Regions from separate parts of the Cobetia sp. PS-4MA genome, predicted to be linked through region 4. Evidence: predicted binding sites of a transcription regulator. Region 4 holds the regulator's gene; each other region holds the start of a gene.
The links. The regulator sigma-54, encoded in region 4, starts transcription at its own class of promoters, with help from an activator protein. The targets are predictions, from matches to a motif close to TGGCACNNNNNTTGCTNT.
Positions count from the first base shown of each region.

Region 1: a site for sigma-54 is predicted at 2,932-2,949, ahead of AC26AR_RS00285 (amino acid ABC transporter substrate-binding protein). Genes of this name have one in related genera too.
Region 2: a site for sigma-54 is predicted at 4,495-4,512, ahead of speB (agmatinase). Genes of this name have one in related genera too.
Region 3: a site for sigma-54 is predicted at 3,260-3,277, ahead of AC26AR_RS02050 (NarK family nitrate/nitrite MFS transporter). Genes of this name have one in related genera too.

Region 1 covers NZ_CM173107.1:60,023-67,730, forward strand. The annotation lists gene hemE (uroporphyrinogen decarboxylase) at 1-1,059, shown strand, start outside; gene AC26AR_RS00275 (VanZ family protein) at 1,116-1,487, shown strand; gene speE (polyamine aminopropyltransferase) at 1,759-2,622, shown strand; gene AC26AR_RS00285 (amino acid ABC transporter substrate-binding protein) at 3,036-4,061, shown strand; gene AC26AR_RS00290 (amino acid ABC transporter permease) at 4,291-5,481, shown strand; gene AC26AR_RS00295 (amino acid ABC transporter permease) at 5,492-6,616, shown strand; gene AC26AR_RS00300 (amino acid ABC transporter ATP-binding protein) at 6,695-7,423, shown strand; gene AC26AR_RS00305 (hypothetical protein) at 7,568-7,708, opposite strand, start outside.
Region 2 covers NZ_CM173107.1:1,974,462-1,982,169, reverse strand. The annotation lists gene AC26AR_RS08430 (5-guanidino-2-oxopentanoate decarboxylase) at 1-1,644, opposite strand, end outside; gene AC26AR_RS08425 (YjiH family protein) at 1,791-3,107, opposite strand; gene speB (agmatinase) at 3,416-4,366, opposite strand; gene AC26AR_RS08415 (sigma-54 interaction domain-containing protein) at 4,761-6,416, shown strand; gene AC26AR_RS08410 (hypothetical protein) at 6,604-7,695, opposite strand.
Region 3 covers NZ_CM173107.1:446,954-454,661, reverse strand. The annotation lists gene preA (NAD-dependent dihydropyrimidine dehydrogenase subunit PreA) at 1-109, shown strand, start outside; gene AC26AR_RS02065 (TetR/AcrR family transcriptional regulator) at 293-913, opposite strand; gene AC26AR_RS02060 (CmpA/NrtA family ABC transporter substrate-binding protein) at 1,108-2,316, opposite strand; gene AC26AR_RS02055 (ANTAR domain-containing response regulator) at 2,367-2,942, opposite strand; gene AC26AR_RS02050 (NarK family nitrate/nitrite MFS transporter) at 3,500-4,858, shown strand; gene AC26AR_RS02045 (hypothetical protein) at 5,029-5,196, opposite strand; gene AC26AR_RS02040 (GNAT family N-acetyltransferase) at 5,424-5,996, opposite strand; gene dbpA (ATP-dependent RNA helicase DbpA) at 6,221-7,621, opposite strand.
Region 4 covers NZ_CM173107.1:803,074-810,781, forward strand. The annotation lists gene mgtE (magnesium transporter) at 1-863, opposite strand, end outside; gene AC26AR_RS03410 (HPr family phosphocarrier protein) at 1,028-1,297, opposite strand; gene rapZ (RNase adapter RapZ) at 1,284-2,198, opposite strand; gene AC26AR_RS03420 (PTS sugar transporter subunit IIA) at 2,295-2,765, opposite strand; gene hpf (ribosome hibernation-promoting factor, HPF/YfiA family) at 2,775-3,083, opposite strand; gene AC26AR_RS03430 (RNA polymerase factor sigma-54) at 3,683-5,131, opposite strand; gene lptB (LPS export ABC transporter ATP-binding protein) at 5,450-6,190, opposite strand; gene lptA (lipopolysaccharide transport periplasmic protein LptA) at 6,193-6,771, opposite strand; gene lptC (LPS export ABC transporter periplasmic protein LptC) at 6,870-7,553, opposite strand; gene AC26AR_RS03450 (KdsC family phosphatase) at 7,553-7,708, opposite strand, start outside.

The sequences.
Region 1 (7,708 bases), 740 kb from region 4:
CGTCAGCCGGTTGACCGTACCCCTGTCTGGATGATGCGCCAGGCGGGCCGTTATCTGCCGGAATACCGTGAAATCCGCGGTCAGGCCGGTGGCTTCATGGACCTGTGCATGGACACCGCGCGTGCCTGCGAGGTGACGCTGCAGCCGCTGGAGCGTTTCCCGCTCGATGCCGCCATTCTGTTCTCCGACATCCTGACCATCCCGGATGCCATGGGCCTCGGGCTTTACTTCGAGACAGGTGAAGGTCCGAAATTCCGCAAGACGGTGCGCACCGCCGCGGAAATCGAGGCGCTGAGCGTTCCGAACGTCGAGCGTGATCTCGATTACGTCATGCGTGCCGTCTCGACCATCCGCCGCGAGCTGAACGGTCGCGTACCGCTGATCGGTTTCTCCGGCAGTCCCTGGACACTGGCGACCTATATGGTCGAGGGCGGTTCCAGCAAGGACTTCCGCCACGTGAAAGGCCTGATGTATTCCAGCCCGGAAGCCATGCATCAGTTGCTCGACACCCTCGCTCAGGCCGTCACCGATTACCTGAACGCCCAGATCGCGGCGGGTGCCCAGGCAGTGCAGATCTTCGATACCTGGGGCGGCACCCTGTCCACACCGGCCTATCTCGAGTTCTCGCTGCGTTACATGGAGCAGATTGTCGCTGGCCTCAAGCCTGACAGCGAAGGCAATCGCGTGCCGGTGATCCTGTTCACCAAGAATGGCGGCCAGTGGCTCGAGCACATCGCCGCCAGCGGTTGTGACGGTGTCGGCCTGGACTGGACCACCGAGATGTCGGATGCGCGCGCGCGCGTCGGCCATCGCGTGGCCTTGCAGGGCAATCTGGACCCGAATGCGCTGTTCGGCACTCCCGCCGCGATTCGTGCCGAAGTCGGCCGCATTCTCGATAGCTACGGTCAAGGGCCTGGCCACATCTTCAACCTGGGGCATGGCATCAGCCAGTTCACTGACCCGGGCAACGTCAATGCTCTGATGGACGCTCTGCATGAGCTGAGCCCCGCCTATCATCAGGATGACACCGCCAACGCCACGCCGCTGGCGCGCGATTGAACCATGTCACTGATGGCTGACAGCCCCGCCGTGTCTTTCATGGCGGGGTATCACGCATGACGCCGCTGGAGCAACGCCTCGCGCCGAGGCGAGGCTGGGCGTGCGTGGCACTGTTCTGCCTGCTGCTGATCCTGTTCGGCACGCTCTCGCCGGGTGAGCCTCACCCGGAGCAGACCTTCCCCTGGGACAAGCTGCAGCATTTCTCCGCCTTCGCCTTGCTGGCACTGACCACGCGGCTGGCCGGGTTGAGCAGTCTTGTCATCCTGCCCGCCTTGCTGCTGCTGGGCGTTGGCATCGAGGGGCTGCAGCTGGTGATTCCCTATCGCGGGGCAGAAGTGCTGGATGCGCTGGCGGATTTCCTCGGCATTCTTGCCGGGCTTGGCTGCCACCTGGGCGGACGTCTGATGGTGCGCCTGAGCCGCCTGTGACGGGCCGTGTGCCAGGCCTCTACCCGCCAGAAGAGGCCTGGCGGGTGAGTCATTGGTCATCGCGCGTCACCCCCAGTGCCTCGAGATCGTGCACAAGCTCTTTCCACTCCGCGTGTCTTTGGCTATGGTGCTGCGCCTGAGTCCTGTTGATTGATCAGGACTGCATCGCCCGATGACGCGTGTGTCGATGATTCAGGCCTTGAGGGTCTGATGTCCCGTCCTCTTATTCATACCTTGATATCCGACTCCGATATCCCTTGTGAGGGTTCTCATGACCGAACATCTCGATGGCTCCTGGTTCACCGAAATCTTCGACCGCCACGGCAGCGCCTTCTCGCTCAAGGTCAGCCACAAGCTGCATGACGAGCAGACGCCTTATCAGCACCTTGAGGTCTATGCCACCGAGACCTACGGCAATCTGATGGTGCTGGACGGCTGCGTGATGCTGACCGACCGCGACAACTTCCTCTACCACGAGATGATGTCGCATCCGGCGCTGTTCACCCACGCGGCCCCCAAGCGTGTCGTCATCATCGGGGGGGGCGACTGTGGCACCCTGCGTGAGGTGCTCAAGCACCCGGGCGTGGAGAAGGTCACCCAGATCGACATCGATCCGGCGGTCACGCGGGCTTCCGAGCAGTTCTTCCCGGCACTGGTCGAGTCCAATGATGACCCGCGTGCCGAGCTGCTGTTCGAGGATGGCGTCAAGTGGGTCGACAACTGCCCGGACGAGAGCATCGACGTGCTGATCGTCGATTCCACGGATCCGGTCGGTCCGGCGGAAGGTCTGTTCAAGACCGACTTCCTCAAGCGCTGCCACCGTATCCTCAAGCAGGGGGGGGTGATGGTGCAGCAGAGCGAGTCGCCGCTGTATCACACCGACTCCATCATCAAGGACCTGCGCAACGACATGGGCGAAGCGGGCTTCGACAGCGTCGCGACCCTGCCGTTCCCGCAGCCGGTATACCCGTCCGGCTGGTGGAGCTGCACCCTGGCGGGCAAGGGATGTGACGTGAAGTCCTTCCGTGAGGAAGACGCGGCTGCGGCCAGCTTCGCGCGCGATTTCTATACCGTGGAAGGCCATCGTGCCGCCCTGGTACTGCCTCCCTTCATGCAGCGTCTGCTGGAAGACTGAGTCATCCAGAAGCGCATCGGGGCGTGAAGGATGCGTTTCAGTGCGCGGTAGCGTTGAGTCAGGGTGGCTGCGACATTGGTCGCAACTCCCCAGACCGGAGCGCAGGGAAGTTCAAGAACGGCCGTTTCGTCATGAAACGGCCGTTTTTATTTTGCACCGATATGAAGCGAACGAGGCGTCAGACGCCACTATCTGCACGCTTGTCTCGCCATATGATCGACGGTCGGCATCGGGAGGTTTGGCCGTTTTCACTGCCGTTCGGCTGTTTTTTCAGCGTTGAACGCAGCGGATCACACGATAGGCGGAAATTGGAACGGAGCTTGCTATTGTCGAGGGGTGCCATGCACAGCATTGCACCATCACCGTCTCGGGGTGTTTCCGAGCGGATTCCAGACATACGCGAGGGATTCAAGATGCATAACAACAAGAAGCCACTGCTGATCGCTAGCGCCGCCCTCCTGGCTGCCTCGGTAGCCAGTGGTGCCAGTGCCGCGACTCTGGATAGCGTCAAGGAAAAGGGCTTTGTCCAGTGTGGTGTCAGCACCGGTCTGCCGGGCTTCTCGGCGCCGGATGACGCCGGCAACTGGCAGGGCCTGGATGTCGATGTCTGCCGTGGTGTCGCGGCGGCTGTGCTGGGTGATGCCAGCAAGGTGCGCTACGTCCCGCTGACGGCCAAGGAACGCTTCACCGCGCTGCAGTCCGGTGAAATCGATGTCCTGTCGCGCAATACCACCTGGACCGCCACGCGTGACACGTCTCTGGGCCTCAACTTCGCCGGCGTGAACTATTACGACGGCCAGGGCTTCATGGTTAGCAAGGACCTGGGGGTCTCCAGTGCCAAGGAGTTGGATGGCGCGGCGGTCTGTATCCAGTCCGGTACCACCACCGAGCTGAACCTGGCGGATTACTTCCGCCTCAACGAGATGTCCTTCGAGCCGGTCGTCTTCGACACCTCCGACCAGACCGTCAAGGGCTTCGAAGCGGGCCGCTGTGACGTCCTGACCTCCGACCAGTCCCAGCTCTACGCCCTGCGCATCAAGCTCTCCGATCCGGCGTCCGCCATGGTACTGCCGGAAGTCATCTCCAAGGAGCCGCTGGGCCCCGTCGTCCGTCAGGGCGATGACCAGTGGTTCAACATCGTCAAATGGACCCTGTTCGCTCAGATCAACGCCGAAGAGATGGGTCTGACCTCCGACAACATCGAAGCCAAGAAGTCGGATACCAATCCCAATGTCGCGCGTCTGGTCGGTGCCGATGGCAACTACGGCGAAGCCATGGGGCTCCCGGCTGACTGGGCCTATCAGGTCATCAAGCAGGTGGGCAACTACGGGCAGATGTTCGAGCGCAATGTCGGCACTGGTTCCGCTCTGGGGATCGAGCGTGGTCTGAACGCGCTGTGGACCGACGGCGGCGTCCAGTACGCACCGCCCGTTCGCTGATGCCTCGGCTCGCCTGGAGGTCCAGCGCGAGCCGGGTGAACCGTGACGCAGGCTGAGCAAGGACGCTGGCCAGGGAGAAGTGGCTATACGGTCATTTCCCCTGGCCAGCGTCGTGAGGGGCTTGGTCTGTTCCCCGTGATCCTTTCCTCGAGTGCCGAGAGATAACTGATCTGCCGTTCGATAGGGCGGCAGGCGGAAGTCGCATAGCTTTCCGGCGGAGATTGCCTGTATGACACAACCTGCTTCTCGCCCGCCGGCCACGGTCAAGCCGCCATTCTGGCGTGACCCGGCCAAGCGAGCACTGATCTTCCAACTTCTGATGCTGGCAGGCGTGTTCGGCGTGTTGGCGATCATCGTCAGCAATACCCTGACCAACCTCGAAAGCCGTGGCATCACCACCGGCTTTGCCTTCCTGGACAACACCGCAGGCTTTGGCATTCTGCAAAGTCTGATCGACTATTCCGAGCAGTCCACCTATGGCGATACCTTCATCGTCGGTCTGCTCAACACCCTGCTGGTATCCGCACTGGGCGTCATTGCGGCTACCGTGATCGGCTTCATCATGGGGATCGCCCGTCTCTCCCCCAACTGGCTGATCTCGCGGCTGGCGGCGGTCTACATCGAAGTCTTCCGCAACATTCCCCTGCTGCTGCAGATCTTCTTCTGGTACTTCGCCGTTCTTCGCACTCTGCCGAGTCCGCGAGGTTCGCTGTCGCTGGGCGAGGCCTTCTTCCTCAACGTGCGCGGTCTGTTCGTGCCGGCACCGATCACCTCCAGCGGCTTCTCGGTGGTGATTGCCGTGTTCGTGCTGGCCGTCGTCGCCAGCGGCATCTTCAGCTACTGGAACCGCCAGCGTCAGGCCCGTACCGGTCAGCGCTTGCCGGCGGGCTGGATCTCGCTCGGTCTGATCATCGTGGCGCCGCTGCTGGCCTACTTCGCGATGGGCATGCCGCTGAGCTGGGAGCTGCCGGAACTCAAGGGCTTCAACTTCCGTGGCGGCATCACGGTCGTTCCCGAGTTCCTCGCCCTGTGGGTCGCGCTGTCGGTGTACACCGCGGCGTTCATTGCCGAGATCGTGCGTTCCGGCATCGAAGCGGTACCGCACGGCCAGACGGAAGCCTCACGGGCGCTGTCGCTGACCGGTGGCATGACGCTGCGCCTCGTGGTGGTGCCACAGGCACTGCGCGTCATCATCCCGCCGCTGACCAGCCAGTACCTGAACCTGATCAAGAACTCGTCGCTGGCCACGGCCATCGGCTATCCCGATCTGGTCTCGGTCTTCGCGGGTACCACGCTCAACCAGACGGGTCAGGCCATCGAGGTGATCGCCATGACGATGCTGGTGTATCTGACCATCAGTCTGCTGGTCTCCATGTTCATGAACTGGTTCAACGCCCGCATGGCGTTGGTCGAGCGCTGAGGGTCTGCCCATGTCGATTGAAAAGACCCTGTCACGGGTTACCGAGAAGATGATCGATTCCCGCCCGGCGCCAAGCGACAGCATCGGTGCGGCGGCCTGGCTGCGAGCCAATCTGTTCGCCGGACCGATCAATACGCTGTTCACGCTGTTCGCGCTGTATCTGGTCTATCTGCTGGTGGTGCCCAGCCTGCAATGGGCGCTGATCGATGCCAGCTGGAGTGGCACCTCACGTGAGGACTGCACGGGGGAGGGCGCCTGCTGGGTGTTCATCAGTGCGCGTCTCGATCAGTTCATCTACGGCTTCTACCCGAGCGAGGAAACCTGGCGGGTCGATATCGTCTTCGCCGTCTTTGCGGCTCTGATCGCCTGGCTGGCGATTCCGAAGCTGCCGGCCAAGGGCTGGGTCGCCATCGTCAGCCTGGCGGTGTTCCCCTTCATTGCCTACTTCCTGCTGCATGGCGGCAGCTTCGGCCTCGAGATCGTCGGTACCCACGAGTGGGGCGGTCTGATGCTGACACTGGTACTGGCGGTGGTGGGTATCGTGGCGGCACTGCCGCTGGGGATCCTGCTGGCGCTGGGGCGGCGTTCCGAGATGCCGATCGTGAAGAGCATCTGCGTGGTGTTCATCGAGTTCTGGCGCGGCGTGCCGCTCATCACGGTGCTGTTCATGGCCTCGGTGATGCTGCCGCTGTTCGTGCCTGGCGAGGTCAACCTCGACAAGCTGGTGCGTGCGCTGATCGGCATCACCCTGTTCCAGAGTGCCTACATGGCGGAGGTGGTGCGTGGTGGCCTGCAGGCGATCCCGAAAGGGCAGACCGAGGCCGGCATGGCGCTGGGGCTGGGCTACTGGCGCAACATGGGGCTGATCGTGCTGCCCCAGGCGCTCAAGATGATGATCCCCGGCATCGTCAACACCTTCATCGCCCTGTTCAAGGACACCTCGCTGGTACTGATCATCGGGCTCTTCGATCTGCTCGCCATCGTGCAGGCCGGTCTCGCCGACCCCAAATGGCTGGGCTACTCCATCGAGGGCTATGCCTTCGTGGCACTGGTCTTCTGGGTCTTCTGCTTCAGCATGTCGCGCTACAGCCAGTATCTCGAGCGCCTGCTGCATACCGGTCACAAGAAGCGCTGATCACGGCGCCAAGGAATCTTCATCATGACAACGACAACATCTGCCTCGCAGGGCAACACCGGTGCCGATGAGCGCCCGATGATCGAACTCAAGGGCCTCAACAAGTGGTACGGCGACTTCCACGTGCTGCGCGACATCAATCTGAGCGTGCGCAAGGGCGAACGTATCGTCATCTGCGGGCCTTCAGGGTCCGGCAAGTCGACGATGATCCGCTGCATCAACCATCTCGAGGAGCATCAGGAAGGCGATATCGTGGTCAACGGCATGCCGCTGACCCAGGACATCAAGCAGATCGAGGCGATCCGTCGCAACGTCGGCATGGTCTTCCAGCACTTCAATCTGTTCCCGCATCTGACGGTGCTGGAGAACTGCTGTCTGGCGCCGATCTGGGTACAGAAGCGGCCACGCCGCGAGGCGGAAGCCGAAGCCATGAAGTACCTGGAGCGGGTGCGCATCGCCGATCAGGCCCACAAGTTCCCGGGGCAGCTGTCCGGTGGCCAGCAGCAGCGTGTCGCGATCGCACGCTCGCTGTGTCTGAGCCCGGAGGTGATGCTGTTCGATGAGCCGACGTCGGCGCTGGACCCGGAGATGATCAAGGAAGTGCTGGATGTCATGGTCGAACTGGCCAATGAAGGCATGACCATGCTGTGTGTGACGCATGAGATGGGCTTCGCCAAGACGGTGGCGGATCGTGTCATCTTCATGGATCAGGGGCAGATCATCGAAGAGAACGCGCCGGAGCCGTTCTTCAACAATCCGCAGTCCGAGCGGACCCAGCTGTTCCTCAGCCAGATACTGGGGCATTGAGGCCACGGACTGATTGGATGATGTGAGCCGCAGAAAAGACAACGCCCTGTGTGATGACAATCACACAGGGCGTTGTCGTATGTCTTCCACAAGGGTGTCAGTGAGTGCTCGCTTCGTCCGAGCGCCACCCATCGTGACGTGTCATCAGAGACTGGGTTCCGTCCTGCGTGCCTCGGTGCTGCTGGTGTCCGGAAGCTCATCGTCGCCGCCCAGGCTCGGTTCCTGCGGCTTGGCGGTGGCCTTGGACGATGCTTCGGCAGGCGTCGTTGCCGCCGGTGTGGCAGC
Region 2 (7,708 bases), 1.2 Mb from region 4:
GATCGAGCGCTGCCACCCGGCCGCGTCGATTTCCACCAGCAGCGGGGCGCTAGCGTCGCGCTCGTCCAAGGCGACCTGCAGTGCCGGGGGGGAATCGATGGCGACGGCGGCGCAGCCGAAGCCGCGGGCCAGCAGCTGGAAGTCGGGGGCCTGGATGTCGACGCCCAGACGCGTGACGCCGGCGTTGTCCATGAAGCGGCGAATCTCTTCATAGCCCTGGTTGTGCCACAGCACGATGACGACCGGCAGCTGTTCTTCCACCGCGCAGGCGAGTTCCGACAGCGTGAACATGATGCCGCCATCGCCGACCAGCGCGATCACCGGCAGGTCCGGGCGGCCCAGGGTCGCGCCCATCGCGGCGGGCAGGCCGTAGCCGAGCGTGCCGTAGCCGGTGGAGGCATTGAAGTAACGGCGCGGTGCCGGCTGGCTGAGCAGGTGGTTAGCCGCGTAGACCGTCGCGCAGGAATCGCCGACCCAGATCGCCTCCGGCAGCGCTTGCTGGAGGGTGTCGAACAGCGGCACGTAGGGCGCGAAGGCCGGGTCGGTCGGCAGGGCGAGGGCTTCCAGCGTGGCGGCGGTGATCTGCGCGCCGCGACCTGTGCCTTTCGGGTTGCCCTTGAGGTCAGCCAGACGATCGGCGAGCGTCTCCAGCGCCAGGCTGGCATCGGCGACGATACCCAGCGTGGCGGCATGATTGCGCGCCAGCTGCTCGGGGTCGATATCGATGCGGATCAACTCTCCGCCGATCACGAAGCCATCATCAAACACCACGTCGTAATCGGTCTCGCCAAGCTCGGTGCCGATCGCCAGCACCACATCGGCGTCGCGCGCCAGCTCGCGTACCGCAGGCAGTGCGGCATTGGCGCCGAGATCCAGCGGGTGGGCGCCGCCGAGCAGGCCCTTGGCATTGATGGTGGTGACGGTGGGGGCATCCAGCGCCTCCACCAGTTGACGCGCGGCCTCAGGCGCGGCGACACAGCCACCGCCCAGCAGTACCAGCGGGCGCTCGGCGCCTGTCAGAAGGGCCACGGCCTCGTCGATCAGCGTCGGGTCCGGCGCGAGACGCCCTATGCGTGAGCGCGTGACGTCATGGGTGGTGCGACCGGCAGGCAGTGGAATCTCGGCATTGAACAGGTCGATGGGAATCTCGAGATGCACCGGGCCGGGGCGGGCACCCTCGAACAGCGCAAAGGCGCGGGCCAGCACTTCCGGCAGCGCGGACGGGTCGAGCAGGGTGTGGCTGAAGCGCGCCACGCCCGAGACCAGCTGCTGCTGGCTGGGCAGCTCATGCAGACGCCCCTGGCCCCGCCCGAGGGTATCGGAGCGATTGACGCTGGAGATCACCAGCATCGGGATGGAGTCGGCCAGCGCCTGGCCCATCGCGGTGGTGATGTTGGTTATCCCCGGGCCGGTGATGATGAAGCACACTCCGGGCTTGCCAGTGCTGCGGGCATAGCCATCGGCCATGAAGCCGGCGCCCTGTTCATGGCGCGGGGTGACGTGGCGAATGGTGCGCGCGGCGGGATCAGCATCCGGCTCCAGGCCCCGGTAGAGTTCGACGGTATGTACGCCGGGAATACCGAAGACGGTATCGACGCCGTAGGTGTCACGCAGCAGTCGGATCAGGAGTTCAGCACAGGTCATGGCAGGCTATCCGGCAGACGGGAGCGCCGTGGCGCCCCCGGAAGTCATGAGGAAAAGGAGTCCTAGGAAAAGGAGTCCTAGGAACAGGAGCCCAGGCACAGGAGGCTGGTGGTGGCACAGCGCTCTTGCGGCGGGCTGGCCTCGGCTCAGAACACGAAGACGTGGGCGATACCGGCGATGATCGGCAGGGTGATCAGCGTGCGCAGCACGAAGATGGCCACCAGTTCCCAGATCTTGAGCGGAATCTTCGACTTGAGCAGCAGGGCACCGATCTCGGACATGTAGATCAACTGGGTCAGGGACAGGCAGGCGATCACGAAGCGGGTCAGTTCGCTGTCGATGTCCTTGGCCAGCACCGCCGGCAGGAACATGTCGGCAAAGCCGACCAGCGTCGCCGGGGCTGCCTCTGCCGCGTGGGGAATCTGCAGCAGTTCCAGCAGCGGAATCATCGGGTAGGACAGCCAGGTGAAGACCGGCGTGAACTCGGCCAGCATCAGCGCCACGGTCCCGATGGCGATCACCACCGGCAGCAGACCGAGGAAGATGTCCGCCACGTTGAAGCCGGCCGATTTCACCAGCTTGAGCGGGCCCGGCGCATGCTCGGCGCGCGCGACCGCCATGCCGAGTGAGTAACGCAGCACGCCACAGTCACTCTGGTTCTCTTCACTGATCTGGCAGCCGACCGGCTCGTGGTAGTCATCTCGCTTGCGCGACAGCGGCGGCAGACGCGGCACGATGACGGCGGCGATCAGCCCTGCGATGACGACGGTCAGATAGAAGGGCACGAACAGGTGATTGATGTTCATGAAGCTGGTGACCAGCAACGCGAAGGCAATCGAGACCACCGAGAAGTTGGTGGCGATCACCGCCGCTTCGCGCTTGCTGTAGAAGCCCTGCTCGTACTGCTGGGTGGTGATCAGCACGCCGACGGTGCCGGAGCCCATCCATGAGGCGGTGGCATCGATGGCACTGCGTCCCGGCAGATTGAAGATGGCGCGGAACGGGCGACGCACGAGGCTGCCGATGAATTCCATGAAGCCGAAGTCGACCAGCAGCGGCAGCAGAATGGCCGCGAAGAAGAAGAAGGTCAGCAGGACAGGGGCGAGATCATTGAGCATCACGCCGCCGGTGAAGGCCGCCGTGACGGCGGCTGGCCCCCACTGGAAGTAGGTCATCAGCGCGAAGATGGCGCCGAGGGCGCGCATGGCAAACCACACCGGCGCGACATCGAACAGCTCATGTGCCGCGCCCTGACGTGCCCAGTTCGGCTTGGCGAGCTTGACGAAGCCGGTGAGGATCACCGACAGACACAGCACCGCGACGGCGATGGCGGGCAAGGCGCTGCCGAGCGTGGCCTTGAGCCAATCGGCCATCAGGCCCATGCCGATGTTGATGGTGTCACCAACGCTGAACGGCACCAGGAAGAAGCTGACGCCGAGCAGTGACGGCACCAGGAATTTCATCAGCCCCCTGGCCGTCAGCGGCACCGGGCGGGTGGCGATCAGGTCCTTCTTCTGGCGGGCCGCTGGGGTCGCGGCGGAGTCAGACGCGGAGTCATGCTGGGACGGTGCGTGCTCCGCCGTCGGGTCGATGCTGGTTGTCATTCGGGTCACCTTGATCTTGTTGTAATGGTCAGGCTCTGATCGGTCATTCGGCATGCGACATGCCGTCTTCGCGGGGGATTCTTCACGTGCCAGAGACGGGACAGGCCCCTGGCACGCGACCCGCCCTCCGGCGGGGTCTTTCACTGGCAGTGGAGGCGCGGTGCGACTTAGTCGCGCTGCTGCACGCCCGGCAGTACGCAGAGCATCTCGTAGAGCAGGGTCGCGCCCATCAGCGCGGTATTGCCGCTGGTGTCGTAGGGCGGGGAGACTTCCATCAGGTCACCGCCGACGATATTGAGGCCACGTGCGCCGCGCACGATTTCCATGCCCTGGGGCATGGTCAGGCCGCCGGCTTCCACGGTGCCGGTACCGGGGGCGACGGAGGGGTCCAGTCCGTCGATGTCGAAGGTGATGTACACCGGGCGATCGCCCATCATGTCACGCACTTCGGCCATCAGCGGGGCGAGTGACTTGAACCAGCACATCTCGGCGGTTTCCACGCGGAAGCCCTGCTGACGGCACCAGTCGAAGTCATCGGCGGAGTAGCCGGTGCCACGCAGGCCGATCTGCACCACGCGGTGGCTGTCGAGCAGGCCTTCTTCCTGGGCGCGACGAATCGGCGTGCCGTGGGCGATGGGCTCGCCGAACATGTGGTCATTCACGTCGGCGTGGGCATCGATGTGGATCAGGCCGACCGGGCCGTGCTTCTTGGCGATGGCGCGCAGCACTGGCAGGGTGACGGTGTGGTCACCGCCCAGGGTGAGCGGCACGCAATCGTGGCTGAGCACTTCATCGTAGAATTTCTCGATGATGTCCATGCTCTTGGGCAGGTGGAAGGTGTTGATCGGCACATCACCGATGTCTGCCACCTGCAAGCTGTCGAAGGGAGCGGCGCGGGTGGCCATGTTGTAGGGGCGCAGCATGCGCGATTCATCACGGATCTGACGCGGGCCGAGACGCGCGCCCGGACGGTTGGAGGTACCGATGTCCAGCGGAATGCCGATGAAGGCGGCATCCAGGCCTTCCGCGGTTTCCTGAGCCGGCAGGCGCATCATGGTGGCCGGGCCGCCGAAACGTGGCATGTCGTTGCCGCCCAGTGGCTGATTGAATTCGCTCATCTGTCTCTCCAGGGTCTTGAGTCGCTCGTAATTCTCTGACGGCGAGCGGGGTATTGTGATGGTTCGCCTGATCGCCCGGCCGGACGGTGTGATGAAAGCCGGCGATTCTCCTTGGCGCATACCCCAGCACTGCAGTAACCATGCCAACTTTCAGTAGATTGATTTTATTGGATTTTCTAAAAGGGTGGCTGTCGAGTGATTCATTTATGGATCACTCGTGCGCCAATACTGATTCAAAAATGGATCACTGATTCATTTGTGGATCACATTCAGGCATCATCGAGAGTGTCTTTTAGCGCAGTACTTGCAGCGCACTGTCAGGAAGAAAGACCTGCGAGAAAGAAGCGCAGAAAGCCCCGTCCCGATTCACAGGCTCGACCATGAGGTGCCCGCCATGTCAGAGCTCGACCATCAGATTCTCAAGACCATCATCGATACCGCTCATGACCACTACTTCGTGGTGAGCGCGGATGGCCAGGTGCTGGATGTCAGCCCTGGCGCCGCGGCGGTCTATGGCATGACGCGTGAGGCGCTGTGTGCCGCCAACGTGCATGACCTGGAAGCCAGCGGGGTGCTCAAGCCCTCCATCAGCCTAGAGGTGCTGCGCACGGGGCGAACGCTGCAGATGATGCAGCTCACCGCCACTGGACGGCGAGTGGTGGCGCAGGCGCATCCGGTATTCGTCGCGGGCAAGCTCGAGTGCGTGGTCAGCCGCTCGATGGATCTCACCGATATCCAGCTGCTGCAGCAGGAATATGCCGTGCTCCAGCAGCGCTTCACGGATCACCTGCGGCGCAACTCGCGGGCCAGTGAGCTGGGCGGGGGGAGTGCGGGGGAAAGTGATTGGGGGGCGGTGGGGAGTGCGCGCTCCGGTGCCGAGCAGACCACCCATGACGCGCAGCAGCAGGGGCGCGCCCTGTGCGAGCAGGCCGCGCGTGAGCAGGCGGAATGCGAAGACGCCGCGCTGGAACTGGGGGAGCTACAGGTCAAAAGTCCCGTGATGCGGGAGATAGCGCTGCTGCTCAAGCGGGTCGCGCCCACCAACGCCACGGTACTGATGCTGGGCGAATCCGGGGTCGGCAAGACGGCCTTCGCCCATCAACTGCATCGCTGGAGCCAACGCGCCGACGGCCCCTTCATCGAGGTGAACTGTGGCGCCATCCCCGAAAGCCTGTTCGAGTCCGAGATGTTCGGCTATCAAGCCGGTGCCTTCACCGGTGCGGGCAATCGCGGCAAGGCGGGCCTGATAGAACAGGCCGAAGGCGGCACCCTGTTTCTGGATGAAATCGGTGAGCTGCCGCTCGCCACCCAGACCAAGCTGCTCAAGGTGATTCAAGACGGAATGATCACCCGCCTGGGCGACACCACCACCCGCCGCGCCGACTTCCGACTGGTCGTCGCCACCAATCAAGACCTCGCCGCCCGCGTGGAGCAGGGCCAGTTCCGCCTCGACCTCTACTACCGCATCAATGTGCTCCCCGTCAGCCTGCCGCCGCTGCGCGAACGCCGCGAAGACATTCCCGCCCTGATAGAGCACCACCTCTCACGCCTCAATCAACGTCATGGTCGTCGCAAACTCCTCGATGCCACCTTATGGCCCGTCCTCATGCGCCAGGACTGGCTCGGCAATATCCGCGAACTAGAAAACTGGCTGGAACGCGCCTGGCTCAGCGCCCCAAGTGATGTCATCGACAGCGACTCAGTGAAAACACTGCTCAACACTTGTTCCACGAATAACGCTAATGGACTAGGCAATTCATTTGGCTTCAGTAATGACAAATCTAATGGAATAGGCGTTACTGAAAGTTTTCCCACTGCCGATACCTTACATAGTGACAATTTCCTCTCAGCGCCTGCCGCTGAGGGGGCGGTAGCCATGCCAGTCCCCAAACTTGGCCCCAACGAAACTCTCAAGGAAGGCCTGGCACGCATCGAAGCACAATGGCTACGCGAGATGGCTGCCGAGTTGTCCAGTACCTATGCAATAGCGAAGAGGGCAGGGATTAGTCAGCCGTCGGTAGTGAGGAAACTCAAAGCTATAATCTTATAATTTTGATGATTTATAAAGGGGTTATTCTGTGAGTAGTACTGATCTCAGCGACTTGATAGATGCTGATAAAGGTTTTTTGAAGTACCGTAGGCTACTCGTAGCTGTCGGGTTCCGTCTGATTGTTTACTCAAGCTTTAATCAATCAGACGGAACCCGGCAATTAGGTATTAAAGATTGAATTCAGGTATTAGCTAGTATTCATTACCACCAAACTTCCCATCACCCCTTCACACAACGGCTTGATCTCGCTGAAGCTTTCTTCGACGGTGAGGTCTGTCTTGGCTTTGCCGTAGGCGGTGCCGTCGGCGGCGGGGTGGTAGCTGGTGCAGTGCAGGCGGATCAGCTTGTCATCGAGAAAGAGGCCGTATTCGCGGGTCTGTGAGGTAATGGGCATGCCCTGGTGTCGTTGTGTCATGGCGATATCGAACCAGTAGGCCTGACGGTGATCCACCCGGGTCAGGCCGGAGTCGAGCATCTGACTGTTGATGGGCGCCCACTGGGCCAGTTGGTCCGTGGAGGCCATCACCTTGAGCTGCGCGTCACTGACGGTGTCACCATGCAGGTCATAGATCTCGAGGATGATCATGTCGGTGCCGGTACCGGCCTGACTCTGCCATTTCTGCACGATATGCGGCAGGCGACCCTCGGCGGCAGACCACGAGGCGGGCAGGTGCAGCGCAATGTTGATGCCCAGCGACTTGGGATGGCCCTTGGTGTGGAACTGCTGGAAATAGCCGTCGTATAGCTCGTACACCGGCTCGATCTGATATTTGGTCGCCAGCAGAAATTCCTTGAACGGCGAGGGCAGGTATTCCCCCTGGGCGCGCAGATGAATGGCCTCGATGAAGCGGGCCGCGAAGTCGCTGGTCAGCTTGTCGGTGGTCAGCTGCGAATCCAGTTCCTTCTTTATCTGACGGCGAATGCCATCCAGTACTTCGCGTGCGTGCTCCCGCCCCATCAGGGTGGCGAGGTTGTCCGCCAGACGATGGGTGATGTTCGGGAAGGCATTGTCGAAATAGGCGGAGGCAAGCTCTGCATCCGGCGCGAGGCCGGGATACTCCTCGGCGATGCGTGACAGCGTGATGTCCTGGGCGATGACGAAGCCGTAGGTACTGCTCAGCGTATTGATGACCTGGGGCGAGGAGCGAAACTGTGCCGCTTCGGCCCGTGCCGAGGCACCAGGAGTCATGAGACATGAGCCCAGGCTCAGGCCGAGCGTGAAGGCGGTGACGGCCAGCCCGGGAATTGCCCCAAAGGAGCGTGTTACGGCAAACGCCATGCGTGACATCCTG
Region 3 (7,708 bases), 360 kb from region 4:
CGAGATCACCTGCCCGGTCGAGGACTGCATCACCATGGAAGTGCAGGACACCGGCAAGCCGTACATGAACTGGATGGAGGACCCGCGCAACCCGCATCGCGCGGCGTGACCCTGACGTTGCGGACAAGATCCGGATGATCCGCACAGATTCCAGCGCATGACACCACGTTCAGTGGCGTGAAAACAGAAAGGGGCTGCCAGCAATGGCAGCCCCTTTTCAATGGCTTCATGATCCATCAATGATGATCATTGTTAGCTTCAGGATAATTTTATCATGACATCACCTGCTGACTCAGGCGGACAAGCCAACACCCTTCAGCAGCACCCGCGTGACGTTCTGCACCGCCTGCTCGAATTCGCGATCACTCAGCGCCTTGCCCTGATTGAGTACCGCGATCTGGTGGTCGAAGTCGGCGTAGTGCTGGGTGCTGGCCCAGATCATGTACAGGTAGGCGGAAGCATCGACGTTGTCAATGCGCCCCTCACTGATCCACTGGCGCAGGCGTGACTTCTTCATCTCGGCCCACTCGTCGAGCCACACCGTCAGCTCCTCGCCCAGCACCGGCGCGCCCTGCATGATCTCGCTGGCCCATACCTTGGAGCCATACGGACGCTGGCGCGAGTGCATCATCTTGGCGCGAATGTAGGTGGAGAGCACCAGCTGCGGGTCGTCATAGGCCTCGAAGCACAGCGCATCTTCCTTCCACAGCGCCAGCAGACCATCGAGCACCGCGCGATACAGCGCTTCCTTGGTGCTGAAGTAGTAATGCAGATTGGACTTGGGCAGCTCTACCTCGGCGGCAATATCGACCATGCTGGCGCCGACATAGCCCTTGAGAGCGAAGATCTTTTCGGCGGCGAGCAGGATGCGGCCGACATTATCCTTGCGAATCTGAGACTTGCGAGTGGTCATGCGATCCCCTGACGCGGTGCTGGCAGTGAGATGAGAATATCATAACCGCACTGCCAACATGCCTGAGCCGACAGGTTTCGCGCTCGCGGGCGTCTTTTCTCTACCCCCTCACCCCTCACCTCTCGCCTCTTGACTCGCTTCCCACTGATCACCCCTCGGCTTGTCGCCTCACGCTTCAGCGCGCGCCAGCGGTGTCATTCGAAGACCGCCCCATCGATGAAGCCATCCGCCGGCATCGGCACCTGCCCTGCCTCGCCGCTCAGCCACCAGGGTGCCGGATGCGTGCCTTCGCTGCGCTCATCCGCCACCGGCACCACCATGCCCAGCTTGCGGGCTGCGCTGCGGTAGAGGTCCGGGCGTACGCAGCGTGCCAGGGTTGCTTCGAGGTCATTGTCGCTGACTCCCTCGAGATGCCCCCAGCGCTGCATCTGGGCGGCATACCAGCGGGTCTGCGAGCGCCACGGGAAGTTGGCCGCATAGCGATGGAAGATGGTCCAGCCGGGATTTTCCCGCTGGAACGCCTCCACCGACTGCTCGACATCCACGTCGCGCAGTCCACGCGCCACCACCGAAAGCGGCACTTCCTGCATGCCTTCATCATGCAGCCACTGCGCGGCCTGCTCACGGTTGCCCGGGCGGTCCAGCCAGGCACAGGCCTTGAGCAGCGCACGAATCAGCGCTTGATGCGCCAGCGGGTGCTGCTCCGCCCAGTCCTCGCGCACGCCCAGCACCTTTTCCTGTCCGAAGCGCCAGATATCATGACTGCCCGCCACCACCTGCCCCATGCCCTGCACGGCGGCCAGACTGTTCCAGGGCTCTCCGACACAGAAGCCGTCCAGCGCGCCACTTGCCAGCTGGGCGGCCATCAACGGCGGGGCCACCGCACGCATCTCGATGTCGCGATTCGGGTCGATCCCGCCGGCCGCCAGCCAGTAACGCAGCAGATAGCGGTGCGAGGAGAAGGGATGCACGCTGGCAAGCTTGAGCGCCGCCTCCCCACGCTCGCGGCGCGCCTGCACGTGCGCCGCCAGCGCCCGAGACACCGCCAGCGGAGAGCCCAGGTCATGCCCCTCCTCGGCCAGCGCCGCCATCAGGGCCCGCGACAGGGTGATGGAGTTGCCGCCCAGATTGAGCGTCATCGCGCTGATCACCGGTGTGGCGCGGCCATCCAGCCCCAGGGTCGAGGTCAGCGGCATCAGCGCCAGCATCTGCGCGCCCTGCAACACGCCGGTCTGCAGGTCATCGCGCAGTGCCGCCCACGACGGCTGCCACTTGAGCGTCACGGCCAGCCCCTCCTCACGGAAGAACCCCTGACGCTCCGCCACCACCAGAGGAGCCGCGTCATTGAGCGGCATCAACCCCAGCGTCAACTGATGGCCATTGAGAAGAGAATCACTGAGCATCACATCCACCTTTTGAACGATCGAAAGAGAAGGACATCACGAGACTCGGCTCAGTGCCGACGCGACGCCTTGAGCAGCTCATCGGCCAGCTCGTGCAATGCCAGACGCCGATTCATCGCGGTCTTGCGCAGATATTGGTAGGCCGCATCCTCCCCCAGACCGCGACTCTCCATCACCAGCGCCTTGGCGCGATCCACGCTGCGCCGCTGTATCAGAGTGGTCTGGGTGCGATTGAGTTCGCCCTTGAGGGCACGGTGAGCCTCGAAGCTGGTGATGGCCACCTCGACCATGCTGCGCACCATCGCCGGCATGACGTGATCCACCACGTAGGCGGACACGCCGGCGCCAGCCGCCTGGCGCACCAGGTCCGGCGCGTCCTCACTGGCCAGCATGATCATCGGCTTGGGATAGTGACGCCCCAGCTGGCCGAGGTGCTCGAGGGTGTCACGGCTGGGCAGGTCGGCGTCGATGATCACGGCATCCGGCTGATGGTGCTGCACCAGCGCATGCAGGTCCTCGTGTTCATCGACCCGCAGCGCCACCTCGAAGCCGGCGCTCAACAGCGCCTGCTCCAGAGCGGCGGAACGCTCACTGCGGACATCGACGATCAGCACGGTCACGGGCATGTCAGGTTTCCTTGAGTCGGGCATGAGTCTTGCGGTACACCCAAGCAGGATTCGTGCCGCAATCTGGTGCAACCTTGCGGCCAAGGGCCTTCGCAGCCGTCGAGCCGAAAGCGCCGCTGCACTGCAATGAGGCACGCGCCTTCCCGGCGCTCTCAACGCCACTCGCGTGCGCCAGACTGGTACCTCGCGCCCTGCCGACGCACCGCCAGCGCGCATCGAGTGGGCAGCCATCCCGTGATACCGCCGGCGCAGGCCAAGCCACTGCCATCGCCAAGGCATTGATCTTCTGGGACTTGTCCCGACCATACCCCCGCAACTGGCGCGCTACTTGCTTTGTTCCTGTCACTTGCCGCACAGACGCTCTGCTGCCGGCAACCATGGCATCACCGACTGCTGCCATCGCTATCCATGACGTGGACCAGGCTCTTCGGAGTACGAGTGCGTCGAACCAGGCCCCTCAATGACGAGGCGCCCCGCTGTCGTTCACAGCTGTTCGACCACCCGTCGTGCGCCGAGACCCTGGCGTCCGGCACCGACGCTGTACCAGGAGCCCACTCATGGATATTCGCAACAAGGCCAGCCGTATCCGGCTGTTCAGCTTCAATACCCCGCAGATGCGCGCCTTCCACATGTCGTGGTTCGCCTTCCACGTCTGCTTCTTCGGCTGGTTTGGCATCGCGCCCTTGATGGCCGTGGTGCGCGATGACCTCGGCCTGACCAAGACCCAGATCGGCAACACCATCATCGCCTCCGTCGCCATCACGGTGATCGTGCGACTTGCCATCGGCGTGCTGTGTGATCGCATCGGGCCACGCAAGGCCTACACCTGGCTGCTGTGCCTCGGCTCTCTGCCGGTGATGTGCATCGGCTTCGCCGCCAGCTTCGAATCCTTCTTCCTCGCCCGTCTGGCCATCGGTGCCATCGGCGCGTCCTTCGTCATCACCCAGTACCATACCTCCGTGATGTTCGGCCCCAACGTGGTCGGCACCGCCAATGCCACCACCGCCGGCTGGGGCAACCTGGGCGGCGGCACCACCCAGATGCTGATGCCGCTGGTGATGGCCGGCCTTCTGATGCTGGGCGTCGAGCAGACCCTGGGCTGGCGTCTGGCGATGGTCGTGCCGGGCATCGTGCTGTTCCTCACCGGGATCGCCTACTACTTCTTCACCCAGGATGCCCCGGACGGCAACTTCAGCGAGCTGCGTGAGCGTGGTGAGCTGCCCAAGGCCGAGAAGGAATACAGCATGCGCGCCACCTTCGGCGCGGCGGCACGCGACATCCGTGTCTGGGCCCTGTTCCTCGTCTACGGCGCCTGCTTCGGGGTCGAGCTGACCATCAACAACGTCGCCGCCATCTACTTCTTCGATCACTTCGATCTCGATCTCGCCACCGCCGGCCTCATCGCGGGCCTGTTCGGCCTGATGAACCTGTTCGCGCGCACCCTGGGCGGCGTCTTCTCCGACCTGTTCGCCCGTCAGTCCGGCCTCAAGGGTCGCGTGCGCTGGCTGTTCATCGCGCTGCTGTGTGAAGGCGTGGCGCTGGTCGGCTTCGCCCAGATGGAAACCCTCGCGGTAGCCATCGGTATCATGCTGGTGTTCAGCCTGTTCGTGCAGATGGCGGAAGGCGCCACCTTCGGGATCGTGCCCTTCGTCAATCGCAAGGCACTGGGCGCGGTGGCCGGTATCGTCGGCGCGGGTGGCAACGCGGGGGCTGTCGCCGCGGGCTTCCTGTTCCGCAGTGAAGAACTGACCTACCAGGAAGGCCTGATGTATCTGGGCATGGGCGTGATCGTGATCTCGCTGTTCGCCCTGCTGGTGCGCTTCAGCGCCGCCACCGAGGCCGAGGAAGGCCGCGCCTATGAAGCCGCCGTCGCGGAACGCAAGCAGCAGAGCGACCAGCAGCCCGTGTCTGTCTGAGCCTGTCTCTTCCTGAGACTTTCTCAAACCTCTGACACATGCAGCCCTGATATACGGAGCCCTGATACACGGAGCCCTGACATGCAAAGGCCCCGCCTCTTGAGAGGCGGGGCCTTTGTGCATTCACACCTTGCGGTTCGCCGTGCTCGCGGGCGAGTCACGGCCAGCCATCAGCTGTCGGTGGCGTTCTCGACGCTGTCACCGGCGTCTTCCACGGCGTTGTCCATCTTCTCGCCAGCCTTCTCCATCGGGCCCTCGTCCTCGCAACCGGCGAGTGACAGGCCACCGAGACCCAGCATGGCAATCATCAGCGAACTACCCAGAGTCTTGAGCTTCATGATGTCTCTCCTTGAATCATCGGTCGGGATAACGCCCCGGCCTGCACACCAGTACAGACAACAGCGCGGGGATACACAGGACATGGAGCGGGTGTCGCGCGGTTTCAAGGGTGGCGCAACGCCGAGTTGCAAGGGGATGACCGAGTGACGAGGCACACCCCACAGGACAAGCCCCTTCGAGGAGCCCGGATCAGAGCGCGAATCTGCGCTCGAGCCAGGGGCCCAGGTCAGAGGCCCAGGTCAGAGAAACCATGGTCGAAGAGCACCTCGCCTCCCAGCCCCGCCAGATAGTCCGGCACCAGCTCGATGGCCACGAAGGCGCCCGGCACATCCTCGTGATGGCAATAAAGGCCGTAATGGCGCGCCGGATGAAAGCCCAGATGGGCATAGAATTCGGCATGACCCGCCGCCACCACGGCGCCCGCTCCCAGCAGACGACAACGCTTGACCGCCGAGATCACCAGCCGCTTGCCGATGCCATGACGCTGGTGCTGGGGCAACACCGCCAGAGGCGCCAATGCCATCAGCACGCGCCCCGGACAGCCGGAGAGTTCCACGCGCGAGGCCATCACATGCCCCAGCAGCCCTCCTTCGCCTTCACTGAGGTGACGCCCGCTTTCCGGGTCAGAGAAGCGCTCGGCCACCAGCGAGATCTGCGCCAGATCACTGCGACGCAGTCTGTCGCCCAGGCGGGCCTCCCGGTGGCCGGCAAACACGGATTCATGGATGCGGTAGATGCGCTCATGATCGATGAGACGTTCTTCACGGATGCGAAGATTATCGGCGGGATTGTCAGTCATCACGAGTTACCGGTTCAGCGCCCTGTCGATCAGGGCCGTCACCCCCAAGCTTAGTCACCGCCGTCATGGCCCGCGAGAGTCAATCTACTGCTCAAAAAGCACGATGCCCGCCGAAGTGGCGGGCATCGAATGACGTGATGACAAGGTCGTGATCCAGATGAGAGACGTGGGACCTGCCATGTCACTCCTCTGCTGATTTCCACGCCATCAGGCGTGCGCCCCTGTCAGCTCTTGAGGCGACGCGCGCGGAAGGAGCGGCCCTTGAGCTTGCCGTTCATCAGCTGGGTCAGCGCCGCCTTGGCGACATCGCGCTCCACGGCCACGTAGGTGGTGCGGGCCAGTACCTTGATCTTGCCGATCTGGCTGCCCGGCAGGCCGCCATCGCCCGTCAGGGCACCGAGGATGTCGCCGGGACGCAGCTTGTCCTTCTTGCCGCCATCGATCTGCAGCGTCGCCATGCGCGCGCGGAAGGGTTCACGGGTCAGCATGCTCTTCGCCGGCAGCGGCTCGGCTTCCAGCGTCTGCTCGAGGAAATCTCCCAGCTTGGCCAGGCGATAGTCTTCCTTCTCGGTATACAGCGTACAGGCGATACCGGAGCTGCCCGCGCGACCGGTACGCCCGACACGGTGGACGTGGGCATCGAGGTCCCGGGCGATCTGGTAATTGAAGACCGCATCCAGCGCGTCGATATCCAGCCCGCGTGCCGCGACGTCCGTGGCCACCAGAATCGAGGTGCTCTTGTTGGCGAACATCACCAACGTCTGATCACGCTCGCGCTGCTCCAGATCACCGTGCAGGGCCATGGCACTGAAACCGTGCTCATTGAGGGCATCGCTGACCTCCTGTGCCTCGCGCTTGGTGTTGCAGAACACCACGCTGGTGTCAGGACGATACTTGAGCAGCAGGATACGCAGCGCCTCGAAACGCGCCTCTTCATCCGCTACCCGATGAAACAGCTGACGGATGCTGCTGTCATCGTGGGTGGAGGCGACCTCGATGCTGACCGGCTCCCGCAGGATGCGCTCGGCGATCGGGCGCACGCCATCGGCGAAGGTCGCGCTGAACAGCAGCGTCTGGCGCGCTTCCGGGGTCTCGGCGATGATGGCTTCCAGCACCTCGGCGAAGCCCATGTCGAGCATGCGGTCGGCCTCGTCCAGCACCAGAGTATTGAGCTCGGCAAGGCTCAGGCTGCCCTTGCGCAGGTGCTCGTCCACACGGCCCGGCGTGCCGACGATGATATGCGCGCCGTGTTCCAGCGAGCCCAGCTGCGGGCCGAAGGGTGCACCGCCACACAGCGTCAGCACCTTGACGTTATGCAGGCCGCGCGCCAGACGGCGAATCTCGCCGGCGACCTGATCGGCCAGCTCACGCGTGGGGCACAGCACCAGCGACTGGACACGAAAGCGCGAGACCTTGAGGCGCGACAACAGGCCAAGGCCGAAGGCGGCGGTCTTGCCGGAGCCCGTCTGGCCCTGGGCGATGACATCGCGCCCTTCCAGCATCGGCGGCAGGCTCTGCGCCTGAATCGGCGTCATGGTGTGATAGTCGAGCGTCTCCAGATTGGTGAGCAGCTCGGGCGCCAGCGCCAGAGAGGCAAAGGCAGGGGTGGCGGTGGCGTCAGTCACGAGGACATTCCTTCAGTCGATGAACAGGCACGAGCCGAACAGGCATGCGTGCGGGCGCAGAGCATAGCAGAGCCAGCGCTCGCTCGC
Region 4 (7,708 bases):
GCGCGACGCCAGGAGGTGCGCATCACCGGGGAGAAGGTATCTTCATCCTCGTCCATCCCCGCCATCGACATGACCTGGTGCTCGGCATCGCCGCGGATGACGTCGACCACGTCATCGATGGTGATGCGCCCGAGCAGATTGCCATCACCGCCGACGACAGGCGCCGAGATCAGGTCATGCTTCTCGAACAGCGAGGCGACCTCGCTCTCCGGCATCAATGCCGGAATCACCACGCTGTCGGTATCCATCACCTCGCGCACCGTGACGCCGGGGTCAGAGACCAGCAGGCGGTTGATGGGCAGGGCGCCGATGAATTCATCGCGGCGCGAGACGACCAGCAGGGTGTCGGTGGAATCGGGGAGTCGCTCGTGACGGCGGATGTAACGCAACACGACATCCAGGGTGATGTCTGGACGGATGGTGATGGTGTCCGTGTTCATCAAGCCGCCGGCAGTGTCCTCGGGGTAGGACAGCACCGTCTCGACCCGCTGGCGTTCCTGGGCCTCCATGGAGTCGAGGACTTCGAGAATCACGGCATTCGGAAGCCGCTGGAGGATGTCGGCGACATCATCCGGTTCCAGATTCTCGGTGGCGGCCAGGACGTCCTCGGCATCCATGTCCTTGAGGAAGTCGCTCTGGATATCCTCGCCAAGGTATTGGAGCACATCGCCCTGAAGTTCGGCGTCGACCAGCTCCCAGAGCAGGTTGCGCTCCTTGGGGGGGGAGGATTCCAGCAAGTGGGCCACGTCCACCGGTGCCAGGCCGCGATTCAGCATGCGCCTTGCCTGATCCAGCTCGCCACTTTCCAGTGCCTGTGACAGGCGATCAAGTCTTGGCTTGAGTTTGCGTGACGTCTTGCTCATCTGTCGGCTTCCCCTGTCGACATGAAGGACAGCGTTGATTCTACCATTGGCGCAGGGGGGCGCGTCGACAAAAGAAAACACTGTTTCTTATCGATAGGGCAATCAGCGCGGAAAAAGTGTCAGAAAGCCGGCGGGCGGGGGATGTCAGACGGCGTGCGGCGGCGTCATTCTTCCTCTTCGAAGCGCGCCTCGAACAGGGACTCGATCGCAGACAGGGCCTCATCTGCCTGTTCGCCCTCGACATCGATGATCAGCGCCGTGCCACACGGGGCTGCCAGCATCAGCAGCGCCATGACGTTGGCCGCGTTGGCGCGTCGCTCACCGTGACTGACCATGACCGTGGCCTCGAAGGGCGCACAGCAGTTGACCAGCTTGGTGGCAGCGCGAGCATGCAGCCCGCGCTTGTTGGTCAGAACCAGTTCACGACTGGGCATCGTGTGACTCCTGACGGGTATCGCTGATCGCCAGGGCCGTATGGATCCCCAGTTCCCGGTGGCGTAGACGCACCTCAGGAAGCTGCTTGGCGAAATGTTCGGCCAGCTGCTCGCAGAGATAGACGCTGCGATGCTGGCCGCCGGTACAGCCCACCGAAACGGTCAGGTAGCTGCGATTGCTGGCCTGATAGGCGGGCAGCCAGCGTTCCAGCCAGCCGGCGATGTCATCCTGCATTGCCTTGACGTCCGGGTAGCGCTGCAGGAATTCCGCCACGCTGTCATCACGACCGGTATCGCTGCGCAGATTGATGTCCCAGTAGGGGTTGGGCAGGCAGCGGGCATCGAACACCATGTCGGCATCGGTCGGCACGCCATGCTTGAAGCCGAAGGACTCGAAGGTGAGTGTCAGATGACGAGAGCTGTGCTGTGCGACCTGTTCGGTGATGCGCGAGCGCAGGTCATGCACGCTGAGGTTGGTCGAGTCGATGACCAGATCCGCCTTCTGACGAATCGGGGCCAGTGTCTGCTGCTCGATCTCGATGGCCTCGGCCAGCGTGCGGTCATTGTCGCGGGTCAGCGGATGACGGCGGCGGGTCGCGGAATAGCGTTCGAGCAGGACACGGGAGTCCGTGGTCAGGTAGACGACCTGCACATCCATGCCGCTCTGACGAACGCTGTCGAGCAGTTCGGGGAAGCGACTCAGGGCATCGGGGAGGTTGCGCGCGTCAATGGAGACCGCGATGCGCCGGCGGGTGGGGCTGTCCTTTTCCAGCTGCTCGACCAATGGTGCCAGCAGCATGCCGGGCAGATTGTCGATGGCATAGTAGCCAATGTCTTCCAGCGCCTGGAGGGCAATCGATTTGCCGGAACCGGAGCGACCACTGATGATCACGATCTTCATGGAGTGCTCTCCCAGGGCGAGGTCAGCATGAGGTGAAAGCGGAGGGTGCCTGAGGCCAGTCAGCGACAAGCCCGGAGCGAGTCCGGGCTTGCAGGTTCAGCGCGCCGGCAATTCGGCGATGGCCGAGGTCAGGGCATCGAACAATGCTCGCTGACTGTCTGCCTGGCGCAATGCTGCCCGGTTGGTGGGCGAGTTGAGCAGTTCCGCCACCTGGCCGAGCAGAGTGAGATGGGTGTCATCTGCCTCCTCGGGGACCAGCAGCACGAACAGCAGATCGATGGGTTCGCCATCGATGGCGTCAAAGTCGATGGGGTCACCGAGCTTCATGAACGCCGCGATGGGGGTCTTGCAGTGTGGACTGCGTGCATGTGGCACGGCCACGCCGTGGCCGATACCCGTCGAACCCAGTCTCTCGCGCCCGATCAGGCGCGAGAAGACTTCCTGGCTGTCCAGGCTGGGAATGTTCTGAGCAATGAAGGTGCTGAAGAATTCCAGCACCCGCTTCTTGCTCCCCCCGGGGACGCCGTAGAGCGTGCGCTCGGGGGGAAGGATCTGATCAAGTGTCATGGCAGAAGGTCAACGGGTCCCGGTGCCCTGAGAGCGAGCCTGGGACTTTTCCTTGTGTTTGACCAGCTGGCGGTCCAGCTTGTCGGCGAGCGCGTCGATGGCAGCGTACATGTTGGGGTCTTCTGCCAGGGCATGGAGGTCGGCGCCAGCGGCGTGCAGGGTGCAGGCAGCCTGTTGGCGTTCCTTCTCGATCGACAGTGTCACCTGAACATTGGTGATGTTGTCGTAATGCCGTTCGAGGCGAGCGAGCTTCTCGTTGACATAATCGCGGAGAGGATCGGTGAGTTCCACATGATGCCCGGTGATATTCACTTGCATGGACACGCTCCTTTATCCAGCGGGTTGCCTTTGAATTGTAACCCTTTTTGACTGCGAGCAAACCCTGATTGAACGCGCGGCCACTTTCTGACTCCGGCCATGGTCTCGTGGCGATCATCTGCTGGCGAGAGCGGCGGTGCCGGTGTACCGAGCGTCTACCCCGACAATGCCCAAGCTTTGAACAAAGATCAACGCTGCGCTGCATCGTGGGGCAAGGCTTGTCTTCAACCCAGCGAGGGATATCAGCAGGTTCTTCATGAGCATCGCCTCGCATCACGGACGGAATGGGGCTCGAGAAACCGGCCGTTTGTGGCCAATGTCAGCATTTACGTCGACGTTCGTGTGGCAGGAGTCGGTGGCGACCCCTGGCTATCTGTCCGTGGGATGTGAGGGAAAAAGAAAGCACTCTGGAGAAAAGTGGCTGGAAAAATAGGCAATTGGGGGCGTGAAGTCACTCACGCAGTCGCAAGGACAGGCATTGCCAACCGGTATTCAGACGACCGATTGGCAGATGATGCCAGGATGGCAGGTGCAAGGGGGCGAGCTTCAGCGCTCCGACGTGTGGAGCCCGCTGGCTTGCGGGTATCCGTTGTCGAGACTCACGCCAAGCGCTTGCGCTCGCTGGAGGAGGGGATGCCCATGGCCTCGCGATACTTGGCGACCGTCCGGCGCGCTACCTCGATGCCATCACTGGCCAGCAGATCCACCAGGCGTGAGTCGGACAATGGCTTGCGCGCCGGTTCTTCCGAGATCAGCTTGCGAATGCGCGCGCGGATCGCGGTGCTGGAATGCGCGTCACCGTTGCCACTGCCACCCACCTGACTCGAGAAGAAGAACTTGAGTTCGAACACGCCTCTCGGGGTGTGGATATATTTCTGGGTGGTCACCCGCGAGATGGTGGATTCGTGCATCTCGACCACTTCCGCGATGTTGGCGAGGATCAGCGGCTTCATGCCTTCTTCCCCCTGCTCGAGGAAGTCGATCTGGCGCGCCATGATCTCGCGGCCCACCTTGAGCAGGGTGTCATTGCGTGAGGACAGGCTCTTCATCAGCCAGCGGGCTTCCTGAAGATTGTCCTTGAGGAAGGTGTTGTCCGCGGACTTGTCGGCCCGCTTGATGAGGGCGGCATATTCCGGCTGGATACGCAGCTTGGGCAGCGCTTCCGGGTTGAGCTCGACCTGCCAGCCGTGACGCGTATGACGGACCAGCAGGTCCGGGATGACGTAATCACTGGCAGGCTCGCCCCAGGCGGACGCCGGGCGCGGGTCGAGCGCCCGTACCAGACGAATGACGTGATCCAGCTCATCATCATCCAGGCTCAGGCGACGCTTGAGCAGCTTGCGATCGTCATTGCCCAGTGCCTCGAGGAATTGCCGCACCAGACGGCGGGCCTGGGCCAGCAATGGCAGATCGTCCGGCAGCAGGGCCAGCTGAAGCAGCAGGCATTCGCGCAGGTCTCGAGCGAACACACCGGTGGGATCGAACTGCTGAAGGCGCAGCAGGACCTGCTCGAGTTCCGACGCCTTGAGGCCGGGCAGTCCCTGACCTCGCAGGCCATCGACCAGTTCGTCCAGGCTCATGCTCAGGTAGCCGGCCCCATCCACCGCATCGATCAGACTCTCCGCCATCTGGCGTTCACGCGCATCGAGGTCCGTCATCGCCAGCTGCCAGCGCAGATGGTCCTGCAGGCTTTCGACACTGGTGTTGCGATCGAAGTCCGGCCCGTCCTCGCTCGAGCTTCCGCTGCCGGAACTGGTCAGGCTGCCTGCGTGATCCTGGTAGAGGTCCGACCAGTCACTGTCGAGAGGGTATTCTTCAGGAATCTCGCTGTTGGTCTCGGAGGTGGAGATCTCGCTCTTGTCCTGTGTCTCCGCGACATCCAGCGACTCGTATTCCTCGTCAAGCTCCAGCATGGGGTTTGACTCAAGCGCCTGCTGTATCTCCTGACGCAGGTCCAGCGTCGACAACTGCAGCAGCTGGATCGCTTGCTGAAGTTGCGGGGTCATGGTCAGGGAAGTGCCGAGTCGAAGCTGCAAGGTGGGTTTCATGGGGTCTGTCATTCACGGCAAAGGAACGTGCATCTACGCTATACCGTGGGTCGGGGCACTGACAAGGGGCAGTCGAGAATATTCAAGCAACTTGCATGCCATGTTGCCACCAAGGTGGTATGGACGTCATGCATTCGAGTGAGGTGTGGCAGAGCAGGAGGGTTCACGGGGAGATCACGCAAGCGCCTGTCGAGGCGCTTGCGTGAGGGGGCGGGGAACGAGGCCCCGACAGTGAAGCAGGAAGTGGCGGGTGCTGGAGGGTGCTGGTGAGAGCAGAAGAGGTCGGACGGCTCTCGTCAGGCTGACGGCACTCTCGGGCTAGAGCTTGAACTCATGGCCCAGGTAGACATCACGCACCTGCTGGTTGGCGAGGATGGTGTCGGCGTCGCCATGCGCGATGATCTGGCCATCGCCCACGATGTAGGCGGTATCGCAGATGTCGAGTGTCTCGCGCACGTTGTGGTCGGTGATGAGCACCCCGATGCCGCGGTCACGCAGCTGGCGCACGATGCTCTTGATCTCGCCCACCGAGATGGGGTCCACGCCGGCAAACGGCTCATCGAGCAGCACGAAGTCCGGCTCGGTGGCCAGTGCGCGAGCGATCTCCACGCGGCGGCGCTCCCCGCCGGAAAGGCTCATGCCGGCACTGTCACGAATATGCGTGATGCTGAACTCGTTGAGCAGCTCCTCCAGGCGTGCCTTGCGTCCGTTGCGATCCAGGTCCTTGCGCGTCTCGAGGATCGCCATGATGTTGTCGGACACCGAGAGCTTGCGGAAGATCGAGGCTTCCTGGGGCAGATAGCCGATGCCGGCGCGAGCCCGCTGATGCATGGCGGCGCCGGACAGGTCGTGGTCATCGATGGTCACGCTACCGGCATCCGAGCGCACGAGGCCGACGATCATGTAGAACGAGGTCGTCTTGCCGGCCCCGTTGGGGCCCAGCAGGCCTACGATGTCACCCTGGCGGATTTCCAGCGAGATGTCCTTGACGACCTTGCGACCCTTGTAGGCCTTGGCCAGATGACGAGCGCTGAGGGTACGTGGGCTGGCAGCAGTCATGCTCATTGATCCTTGCTGGCATTGGCGCCACGTGGCGTCAGGGTCATGTGGACGCGTGACCCCTCGGAGGATGAGGCATCGGTGCCATTGCTGGCATTGACCTGGCGCTTGTCCAGGAAGTATTCCACGTAGCCACCTTCGAAGGTATCGTCGCCTTTCTCCAGACGGGCATCGCCGACCAGTTCCACCCGGCGCTCCAGCGCGTGGTAGCGAATGGTATTCGCCCAGCCCTTGACCAGTCGCTCGTCGGTATCGGGTTTCTGCTCCATGTAGGCGCGCTGGCCGGTGGCCTTGACGAGGGAGATCTCGCCGCTGTCGGCGCGACTGATGTCCACGCGCGCGGCATCCAGCTTCATGCTGCCCTGGCGCATTTCCACGCGACCGGTATAGGTGGCCGTGCCGGCCTTGTCATCCAGTGACAGTGAGTCGGCGGCAATGTTGATCGGCTGGTTGGCATCGCTGTCCAGCGCTAGTGCGGTCGGGGAAAGCGTCGTCATGCCAAGTGCCAGGCCAAGGGCCATGACACCGGGTCTGAGTGTCTGGCGCCAGACCGTCAAGGGCGTGAGAGTCGTTGAAGTCATGGAGTGCTCCTTGGCAGAACTGGTAAGGCTTCACGATCACTCAGGCCATCGTGAAGCGGAAATCGGGGGGAGAGGATTCGGCGCATGCAGGGGCGCGCTCACTGATCCTGGGCCGGCGCGGCATCGAAGGTGCTGGAGACGCGGCCATCATCGTCACGGGTGGTGTCATTGCCGGTGTCGAGAGTCTCGGCTTCCCGGGCGGCATCGCTCTTGCCCTTGCCGGGTTGCAGGGTGCTGCGGACGCGGCCTTCCAGCTGGGCGGAATCCTGAGAGAGGTCAGCGCTGAAGCGGTCACTCTCGACGCGTTGACCATTCTGGGTGATCACCACCGGCACGTCACTCCAGGCACGGTTCTGCTCACGACTGTAATGCAGCACGTCGGTGTCCAGTGTCCAGGCGTCCGAAGGCTGGCGCAGTCTGGCATTGCCCTCGAGGGTGAAGGTGTCGCCGCCGGCGCTCAACACGCCACTGTCACCCGTGGCGTACCAGCGACGGTCTTCGCTGTCGTTGGTCCGGATCTTCGGTGCCTGCGCACGCGTCACGTCATCGCCTGGCGTGTGTTCGATGTGCGGGGAGGTCATCGACTGGATCGACACTCCCCGCGCATCGAAGCGCGTCATGTCAGCCCCCTCGAGATAGTAATCCGGCTCATCACTGCTGGCGTCGACATCCACTGTCGACTCCAGACTGTTGCGCTGCTCGATCAGGGCCATGACGCCGCCGACCAGCAGGAGCAGCAGCATCAGCCACAGGCGCGGAGAGGGACGGGGCAGACGTGGCATCAGGCGCGCGACTCCTGCAGATAGGTATCCAGCACCGAGGCCCAGTGGCCCTGTGCCTTGAGCAGCAGATCACAGATCTCGCGCACGGCACCATCACCGCCCTGACGCGTGGTCACCCAATTGGCTTCACTCATCACATAGGGCATGGCGTTGGG